One region of the Bacillus sp. ABR genome, then DNA from elsewhere that is predicted to be linked to it. Evidence: riboswitches for the same ligand, from Rfam matches in the RefSeq annotation. Region 1 holds a riboswitch; the other holds the start of a gene.

The links. A riboswitch is a leader RNA that binds a small molecule or an ion and turns the genes downstream of it on or off. The one in region 1 is predicted to bind S-adenosylmethionine.
Region 2: another riboswitch for S-adenosylmethionine. It lies ahead of OIT90_RS00925 (5-methyltetrahydropteroyltriglutamate--homocysteine S-methyltransferase); the one in region 1 lies ahead of OIT90_RS15985 (bifunctional homocysteine S-methyltransferase/methylenetetrahydrofolate reductase).

What each region holds. Positions count from the first base shown of each region.
Region 1 covers NZ_JAOYSL010000005.1:102,800-107,832, forward strand. Annotated here, with positions in the region: gene OIT90_RS15970 (BMP family lipoprotein) at 1-91, opposite strand, end outside; gene OIT90_RS15975 (CvfB family protein) at 430-1,278, opposite strand; gene OIT90_RS15980 (YajQ family cyclic di-GMP-binding protein) at 1,516-2,007, shown strand; SAM riboswitch class I at 2,089-2,207, shown strand; gene OIT90_RS15985 (bifunctional homocysteine S-methyltransferase/methylenetetrahydrofolate reductase) at 2,286-4,127, shown strand; gene metH (methionine synthase) at 4,111-5,033, shown strand, end outside.
Region 2 covers NZ_JAOYSL010000001.1:199,088-204,120, forward strand. Annotated here, with positions in the region: gene OIT90_RS00915 (beta-glucoside-specific PTS transporter subunit IIABC) at 1-1,139, shown strand, start outside; gene OIT90_RS00920 (glycoside hydrolase family 1 protein) at 1,111-2,529, shown strand; gene OIT90_RS00925 (5-methyltetrahydropteroyltriglutamate--homocysteine S-methyltransferase) at 2,584-3,708, opposite strand; SAM riboswitch class I at 3,797-3,909, opposite strand; gene OIT90_RS00930 (gluconate:H+ symporter) at 3,992-5,033, opposite strand, start outside.

The DNA of each region.
Region 1 (5,033 bases):
TTGATTTTGGCGACCCCTCCTGGTGATTACTGCATGCGGCGAGCACCATAAGCATAGCTGCCATCAGAAGCAATGAAATCTTCACTTTCATCCAAAAACACACTCCTTTTATCATCCTTACTCCTTTTTTATCGGATTTGAGGGGCGTTGTTTCAATGATATAGTGAAGGTTTTCATGACTTTTTTCATAGAAAAAATCCATTATTTAAGACAAAAATAAAAAAGTGAGCAAATGCTCACTTTTAGATCATTGACAAAGGGCTAAAATGAACTTTATTTTAGAACTTTGTCTTCTTTTCAGCGTGACCTGAAAACCTTTGCAGCCCTAGGAAGGACGAGTACCGGAGCGAATTTGACATTCGTGAGCACCGGCACGCAGGACTGACACCGAATGCGAGGGTTTGTCTGCACGCTGAAGTGAGCAAATGCTCACTTTTTCTCGTATGTCCAGCCTTCTTTTTGATAAACGAGATCATTTTTCATCAGATGACCTAGTGCTCGTTTAAAGGCTGCTTTGCTCATTTGAAATCTTTCGCGGATATCCTCTGGATCACTTTTGTCTCCGTAAGGCATGGCGCCGTTTCTTGTTCTCATATAGGTTAAAATTTCTTCTGCATCGACAGATAATGCATCCTGTTTTCTAGGAAGCAGAGAAACGTTCACGGTTCCATCCTCTTTCACTGCAATAACGCGTCCTGTAACGGTCGATCCTAGTCTTGGCTCTTCCTTTCGTTCCGTGCGGTGAATAAACCCTCGCACGCCTGTATCTGTCAGCATAAAAGAACCTGTCGCAATTAAACGATAGATTGTTCCAGTGATTTCTTTGTTCATTAAGGTTTCTGGTGCCTCAGTAAACAATTCACTGATCACGTCTTCTGTGGCTGGTTTTGCGAACATTCTGCCGTAACTTGTGACTTTCAGCATACAGTAGAGTTTGTCTCCTTTTTTCGGCCATGCTTCCTCAAATGGCGGGAGGTGTTCTGTTGCTACAAGTGCATCCTTTGACAGTCCAACATCGACAAATGCGCCCATGTCTTCTACCACGTCTACAACTTCTACCCAGCCGTATGTATGTGCGTTAATTGTAGGGATTTTCATTGTGGCAGCGAGTCTTTCTTCATGATCTACATATAAATAGACCTCTACTTCATCTCGGTCATCAAGATCCTCTGTCATTTCACTGCGGTGCAGGAGGACCGAATCTTCACCATCTGTCAAAAAGTAGCCGTATTCCATTTCGTTCTCTATTTGCAAGGTCAGTTGCTCACCTGGTCTCATGTTCTCTTCCTTCCTATCTGCCCATAAAAGAGCGTTCGTTCATCTTTAGATTCACTTTATTCTACTATACTTCTCCCCGCATGAACATCTCTAGTTCTGTTAGCTAAAGTGGACAAACTGGTCACGATTTATACCGCAGCCGGCTGAACTCTTTGCCTCATCTCTTCGATAAAGTTTCTTCTTCGCCTATTGGCATGATAAAATAGACGCAATATCAATACTTGGAGGTCATGTGTGATGGCAAAAGAAAGCTCATTTGACATTGTATCGAAAGTCGAACTGCCTGAGGTGCAAAACGCTGTTCAAGCAGCGCTGAAAGAAATTAAAAACCGTTATGATTTTAAAGGAAGTAAAAGTGATATTTCTCTCGAAAAAGAAGAACTTGTTCTCATTTCTGATGATGACTTCAAGCTTGAGCAGCTAAAAGATGTACTTGTGACAAAGCTGATCAAACGAAATGTGCCAACTAAAAACATCGATTACGGAAAAACCGAGCATGCTCTTGGCGGTACAGTACGCCAGCGTGCGAAGCTGATCAGCGGGATTGATCAAGACAACGCTAAAAAGATCAACGCACTCATCAAGCAGTCTGGCATCAAAGTGAAATCACAATTTCAGGATGACCAAGTGCGTGTGACAGGGAAAAATAAAGATGATTTACAAGAGGTGATTTCTCTTATGCGTAAGGCTGATTTGCCGATTGATGTCCAATTTATAAATTTTCGATAAATTTCAAATTTTCCATTGATTATTTCTGCATTTTTCGTTACAGTTGATGGAAGTTCAATTCATTGACATGTTCATATTGCTTTCTTATCAAGAGAGGCAGAGGGACTGGCCCTGTGAAGCCTCAGCAACCGGTGTAGTAGAAATCTATTTTCTATGACCAAGGTGCTAAATCCAGCAAGCAACTGCTTGGAAGATAAGGAGAAGAATTACGATACAGCCAAAAAGTCTTCTTCTTATCAGAAGGCTTTTTTTGTTACATAGAAATAAGGAGGAATACAATGGGCCTATTACAAGACTTACAAAATCGCGTACTGATAGCTGACGGAGCGATGGGAACACTTTTATACTCTTACGGCATTGACCGCTGTTTTGAAGAATTAAATTTATCGAAAGAGGATGAAGTGAAACGCGTGCACGAAGCTTATGTGCAGGCAGGCGCTGACATCATCCAAACGAACACATACGGTGCGAATTATATTAAACTATCCCGCTACGGCTTAGAGGAAGAAACGAAACGAATCAATACAAAAGCGGTACAAATTGCAAAAGCAGCCGCTGGCTCTGCCTATGTACTCGGAACAATTGGCGGCATTCGAACGTTTAACAAAAATGCCTACTCTATAGAAGAAATCAAACGAAGCTTTAGAGAGCAGCTGTATATCCTATTAAATGAAGAGCCTGACGGATTATTGCTTGAAACGTATTATGACATAGAAGAAGCAAAGGCTGTTCTCCAAATTGCTCGCAAAGAAACGACTCTCCCGATTGTCATGAACGTATCTATGCATGAACAAGGCGTTTTGCAAGATGGTACCCCGCTGAAGGATGGTTTATCTGAGTTATCATCTCTTGGTGCAGATGTCGTCGGCATCAACTGCAGGCTGGGCCCTTATCACATGATTCAGGCACTCGAAGGCGTTCCACTTTTAGAAAATTCGCATTTATCTGTCTATCCTAACAGTAGTCTCCCCTCTCTTGAAGAAGGCAGACTCGTCTATGATACTGATAACGATTATTTCCGAAAAAGTGCACTTGAATTTAGAAATCAGGGCGCACGCATTATCGGAGGCTGCTGTGGAACAACACCTCAGCATATTAGCGCAATGGCTGAAGCGGTCAAAGATTTAGCACCGATCACTGAAAAAGAAGTGAAGGTGTTAAAAGAAGAAATCATTTCCATCCAAGATCAGCGCACTGAACCAGGTCTTGATGAGCTGGCTGTGAAAAAACGATCGATTATCGTAGAGCTCGATCCACCGAAGAAGCTGAACTTCGAAAAATTTCTCGTTGCTGCAAATGAATTAAAGAATGCTGGCATTGATGCGTTAACGTTAGCCGATAATTCTCTTGCAACTCCGCGTATTAGCAATGTCGCTTGCGGCGCATTATTAAAGCAGCAGCTTGATATGCGTTCTCTTGTTCATATCACATGCCGCGACCGTAATTTGATTGGGCTACAATCCCATTTAATGGGGCTCGACACTCTTGGATTAACCGATATTTTAGCGATCACAGGCGATCCATCTAAAATTGGAGACTTCCCAGGTGCAACATCTGTGTATGATTTAACCTCCTTTGATTTGATTCGTCTCATCAAGCAATTTAATGAAGGCCTTTCTTTCTCAGGAAAGCCTCTTGGCAAAAAGACCAATTTTTCAGTGGCTGGCGCGTTTAACCCAAATGTGCGTCATATAGATAAAGCGGTCAAACGTCTTGAGAAAAAAATCGAATACGGCGCTGATTATTTTATTTCACAGCCTGTTTATTCTGAAGAACAGCTTGTGAAAATTCATGAGGAAAGCCGCCACTTGGATAAACCTATTTACATCGGCATTATGCCGTTAACAAGCAGCCGAAATGCAGAGTTTATTCATCACGAAATTCCCGGCATCAAATTATCTGATTCTATTCGTGACATTATGGCTAAGGCTGGCGAGGATAAAGAAAAGCAGCGAGCAGAAGGTTTAGCGATTGCCCGCTCTTTATTAGATACAGCCTGCGAATTGTTTAATGGCATTTATTTAATTACTCCTTTCCTTCGATCAGATTTAACAGCAGAACTGACCACCTACATCCATCAGAAAGAAAAGGAGTCTAACATCCATGTCAACTATCACTGAACAGCTCAAAAAACGCATCCTCGTCCTTGATGGTGCAATGGGCACAATGATTCAAAACGCCAACCTGACAGCAGAGGACTTTGGCGGAGAAGAGTATGAGGGCTGTAACGAGTATTTGAATGTGACAGCCCCTCACATCATCCGTGCGATCCATAGGGAATACCTCGAAGCAAGTGCCGATCTCATTGAAACAAATACGTTCGGCGCGACAAAGCTCGTCCTTGATGAATATGGGCTTGGCCACCTTGCCTATGAACTCAATGTTCGAGCTGCACAGCTGGCAAAGGCTGAAGCAGACCGTTTCTCCACACCGGATAAGCCACGTTTTGTTGTAGGCGCAATGGGCCCAACAACGAAAACATTATCTGTAACAGGCGGCACAACCTTCAGTGAGCTCGTCAGAAACTATGAAGAACAAGCCCGCGCTCTAATTGACGGAAAGTGTGATGCCCTTCTTTTAGAAACAAGCCAAGACATGCTGAATGTAAAAGCTGGATTCAAAGGGATTCAGGAAGCCTTTCAGCAGATGGGCATTCAATTACCACTCATGGTATCAGGAACGATTGAACCAATGGGCACCACCCTTGCTGGTCAGGATATCGAAGCCTTTTATATCTCTCTTGAGCATATGAAACCCATCAGTGTGGGCCTGAACTGTGCGACTGGTCCAGAATTTATGACAGACCACATCCGCACGCTCTCCTCCATCGCAAAGTCAGCGGTGAGCTGCTATCCGAATGCTGGTCTCCCAGATGAAGAAGGCCAATATCATGAATCCCCTGCTTCTCTTGCTAAAAAAATCGCCGCCTTTGCTAAGGAAGGCTGGTTAAATATTGTCGGCGGCTGTTGCGGAACGACACCTGCACATATTCAAGCATTGTCAGATGAAGTACGCACGATTCAGCC
Region 2 (5,033 bases), on a different contig from region 1:
TCATCGCGGTTGGACCACTTGGTGGAATTATCGGTAATGGCCTTTCAGGTGGAATTGATTTATTGTTTAAACATGCAGGTATTCTGGCCGGACTCTTGATTGGCGGGTTCATGTCACCATTGATCATTACGGGCATGCACTATGCACTGCTTCCAATCATGATTAACAACATTACATTAAACGGTTTTGACTTTATTCTTCCAATGATGTTTGTAGCGAATATGGCACAAGCAGGCGCAGCATTCGGTGTCTTCTTAAGATCAAAAAACAAAACATTCAAATCATTGGCGATGTCTACAAGTATCACAGCCTTAATGGGTATTACTGAACCTGCTATGTATGGTGTGAACATGCGATTGAAAAAACCGTTCCTTGCAGCCCTCATTGGTGCAGCAGCAGGCGGCGTGTTCATGTCGATCTTTAAAGTAAAATCATATGTGATATCTGGATCAGCAGGCCTCCCAGGTCTCCCAACATTCATTGGACCAACATTTGTCTACTCAATCATCGGTTTAGTGATCGGATTTGTTGTAGCAACGATCATGACACTTGTTCTAGGCTTCAAAGATGTACCAGTAAAAGAAGATACAAAAGCAGACAAACCAGAAGATAAGAAAGATACAGCAGCGCTTCAAAATGAAGTGGTACAAAGCCCGCTTGAAGGTCAATTAAAGCCGCTCAATCAAGTAAATGATGCAACATTCTCTAATGAAATCATGGGCAAGGGTACAGCCATTGTGCCAACTGTTGGACGCGTTGTTGCACCGTTCAACGGCAAGGTTGAAACCATTTTTCACACAAAACATGCCATTGGCTTGAAGAGCGACCAAGGCACAGAACTTCTTATTCATGTTGGGATTGACACGGTAAAGCTTGACGGAAAGTATTTCACAAGTCATGTGCAGTCCGGTGATCTTGTACAAGCAGGGGATGTGCTCGTTGAATTTGATATCAAGGGTATTCAGCAAGAAGGCTATGATGTGACCACGCCTGTTATTGTTACCAACACAAATGATTATGCTCAAGTTGATGCGAAAACAGATGGAGCGATTACAGTGAAAGAGACACTGCTTACAGTCAGTGTAGAAGAAAAAGAGGAGGGCATTCAACATGAACAAGTTAGAAAAAACATTTCCTAAAGGTTTCTTATGGGGCGGCGCTGTTGCAGCTAACCAAGTTGAAGGCGCATATAATAAAGATGGAAAAGGCTTATCGACAGCTGATGTATCGCCAAATGGTATTATGCATCCATTCGATGAATCAATGAAAGACCTAAACTTATATCATGATGCCATCGATTTCTACCATCGCTATAAAGAAGATATTGCACTCTTTGCAGAAATGGGATTCAAGAGCTTCAGACTATCTATTTCTTGGCCGCGTATTTTCCCAAATGGCGACGATGCGGAACCAAATGAAGCAGGCCTCGCTTTTTATGAAAAAGTATTTGATGAACTGCATAAGCATGGAATTGAGCCAGTTGTCACGATCTCTCACTATGAAATGCCGCTTGCACTTGTGAAAAACTACGGTGGATGGAGAAACCGTAAGCTTGTGGATCTTTATGAAACATACGCTAAAACATTGTTTACTCGCTTTAAAGATAAAGTGAAATATTGGATGACCTTCAATGAAATCAATGTCGTGTTACATGCACCTTTCACTGGCGGCGGGCTTGTATTTGAAGAAGGGGAAGACGAGAAAAGCATTCAATATCAAGCAGCGCATCACCAATTTGTTGCAAGTGCTCTGGCTGTTAAAGCAGGACATGAAATCATTCCAGATGCAAAAATTGGCTGTATGATTGCAGCGATGACCACATACCCGTACAGCTCAAGACCAGAGGATATGTTTGCTGCAATTGAGCAAGACCGTAAAACATTGTTCTTCTCAGATGTACAGGCAAGAGGCTATTACCCAGGTTACATGAAACGTTATTTCCTTGAAAATGACATCAACATTGAGTTCCAAGACGGGGACGAAGACATTTTAAGAAACCATACAGTTGACTATATTGGCTTCAGTTATTATATGAGTTTTGTGACGAGTACAGATCCAAAGGTTCTTGAACAAGTTACTGGCGGTAACCTATTTGAAGGTGTGAAAAACCCTTATCTAGAAGCAAGTGATTGGGGCTGGCAAATTGATCCGAAAGGACTTCGTACAACACTGAATCAGCTGTATGACCGCTACCAAAAGCCTTTGTTTATCGTAGAAAATGGATTGGGTGCTGTCGATCAAGTAGAAGAAGACGGATCAATTCAAGACGATTACCGAATTGATTACCTCAGAAGCCATTTGCTAGAGGCGAGAGAAGCCATCGCAGACGGAGTAGACCTGATCGGTTATACAAGCTGGGGCCCAATTGACCTAGTCAGCGCATCAACGGCTGAAATGAAAAAACGCTACGGCTTCATTTATGTCGACCGTGATAACGAAGGAAACGGTACATTAGATAGAAAGAAAAAGAAAAGCTTCGATTGGTATAAACAAGTGATTGCGACTAATGGTGAACATTTGGATGCATAAAAGAAAAAGACAAACCGCTCATACTGCGGTTTGTCTTTTTTGTCCTTTGAGGGACTACGAAGTCCACACTTGATCAGCAATCTCAATCACATGACGCAGCTTTTCCCATTGCTGCTCTTCTGTTAACAGGTTGCCTTCCTCTGTTGAGGCGAATCCGCATTGTGGACTCAAACAAATTTGGTTAATGTCCACATATTGAGCCGCTTCCTCAATGCGTTTTTTAATCTGTTCAACTGGCTCAAGCTCACCGTATTTTGAAGTGACAAGGCCTAGTACGATTTGAAGGTTTGGGTTCTTCACATATCGAAGGGGCTCAAATCCGCCAGAACGATCGTCGTCGAATTCTAAAAAGAGACCATCAAGATCTAAGCCGGCGAAAATTGTTTCTGCCGCTGCTTCGTAACCACCTTCAGCTGCCCAAGTTGATTTAAAGTTACCGCGGCAAATGTGCATAGTAATCACCAAATCCTCTGGGCGATCAGCAACGGCTTCATTGATTGTCTTCGCAAACGACTCGCGAAGTTCATCTTCTTCACGGCCAAAGGCTTTGATTTGCTCGTGACCTTTTTCAGAAAAGAACACGGCCCATGCCGTATCATCCAGCTGCAAGTAGCGGCAGCCTGCATCATAAAAAGCACGGATGGCTTTCTTATACGCCTGTGCCACATCATGGTGGAATTCCTCTAAGCTGTCATACACTCCTTCTTCAAGCTTTCCACGGAAAAATAGCATATTCGGACTTGGAATCGTCATTTTAGCCGTATGATCACCAGCGATGCTGTGCAGGAAACGATAATCCTCCAGCATTGGATGATCTGTAAAATCGATCTTGCCTGTTACCTTGATACCTCTAGCTTTTGTCGTTGTGTTATGAAATTGAATGCCTTGATCTGCTTCAAATCCTTCAACCCCATCGAGTCCTTCCAGAAAGTCAAAATGCCACCATGCACGTCTGAACTCACCATCTGTGACAACCTCTAACCCAATTTCTTTTTGCTTCTCTACAATACGTGTAATTTCTTCGTTTTCAATTTGTCGGAGCTGCTCTGCTGTCAGCGTACCATCTGCTTTTTGCTTGCGTGCTTCCTTGATGCGCTCTGAACGAAGTAAACTTCCTACTTGATCTGCGCGGAATGGCGGTTTCGTTGTTTTCTTTCCAATGGTTTGTACTTGTGTCATGCTGAATCCCTTCTTTCTTCAGGTTAAAAAAACAAATAAAAAAGCTCTTCCTTGGATAAGGAAGAGCATCATATACTGTGAGAACTCTGCCTTATCTTCAAACAAGCATCTGCTTGCTTAAGGAATTAGCACCATTCTGTTCCTAGGAACAGCGGTTGCCGGGTTTCACAGGGCCAGTCCCTCCACCACTCTTAATAAGGTTACCTTTTGATTCAATTTTCTTAATAAACACAATTATTCAACCTTTTCGAGGAAAAGTCAATGGTTTTTACAATTTAATTTCCTACATGAACAAATCAGCAACAAGAACACCAGCAAGTCCGACAAGTGAAAGCACGGTGACCATCAATGTCCACGTTTTAAAGGTTTGAGCCATTGATAGGTTAAAGTATTCTTTATAAATCCAGAAACCCGCATCATTCACATGAGAGAACGTGATACTGCCGGCACCTGTTGCGATCACCATTAATTCAGGGCTGACACCCGTCAGGCCAATCAGTGGTGCAGAAATGCCAGCCGCCGTGAGACCGGCGACAGTCGCTGATCCTAAAGAGACACGAAGGACAGCAGCAATGAGCCAAGTCAGAAGCAGGGGAGAAAGTGTGCTTCCTTGCATAATCCCTGCAATATATTGATCGACGCCGCTATCAATGAGCACCTGTTTAAAGGCGCCTCCGCCCGCAATAATTAATAAAATCATAGCAATGGAGCCGATAGAATCCGTGATGGACTTCATCACGTCCTGCATGCTCTTTCCTCTTCCAAGCCCAAACGTGTAGATGGCAAGCAGCACTGAGATTAATAGTGCAATCGCCGGTTCGCCTAAAAACTCAGCGGTAGGCAGCAATGGGGAGGAAGGGAAGAAAATTTCTAGAAATGCTCTGAAAGTCATAAGCAATACAGGCAAAACAGCGGTGAAAATGCTAATGCCGAAGCTAGGCATTTCTTCTTCTGTGAATTCCTTTGGATTAAATAAGTTCTTTGGGATATGTGCGTGCAACTGGTCTTTTTTAAATAGTTTTGTAAACAGAAGTCCACCTACTAAAACAGCAGGAATCGCTAAAATAATCCCAACCAATAAGGTTTGTCCCATGTTTGCTTGAAAGACATTCGCAATGGCAGTCGGCCCTGGGTGAGGAGGGAGGAAGCCATGTGTGGTGATGAGAGCAGCGACAAGCGGCATGCCCACATACAGCACAGGAAGTCTTGCAGCCTGAGCGATCGTAAAGACTAATGGAATTAAAATAATGAATCCGGTTTCATAAAATAGAGCAATTCCAATCACAAATCCAGTCAGCATCGTCGCCCATTGGATTTTTCCGATG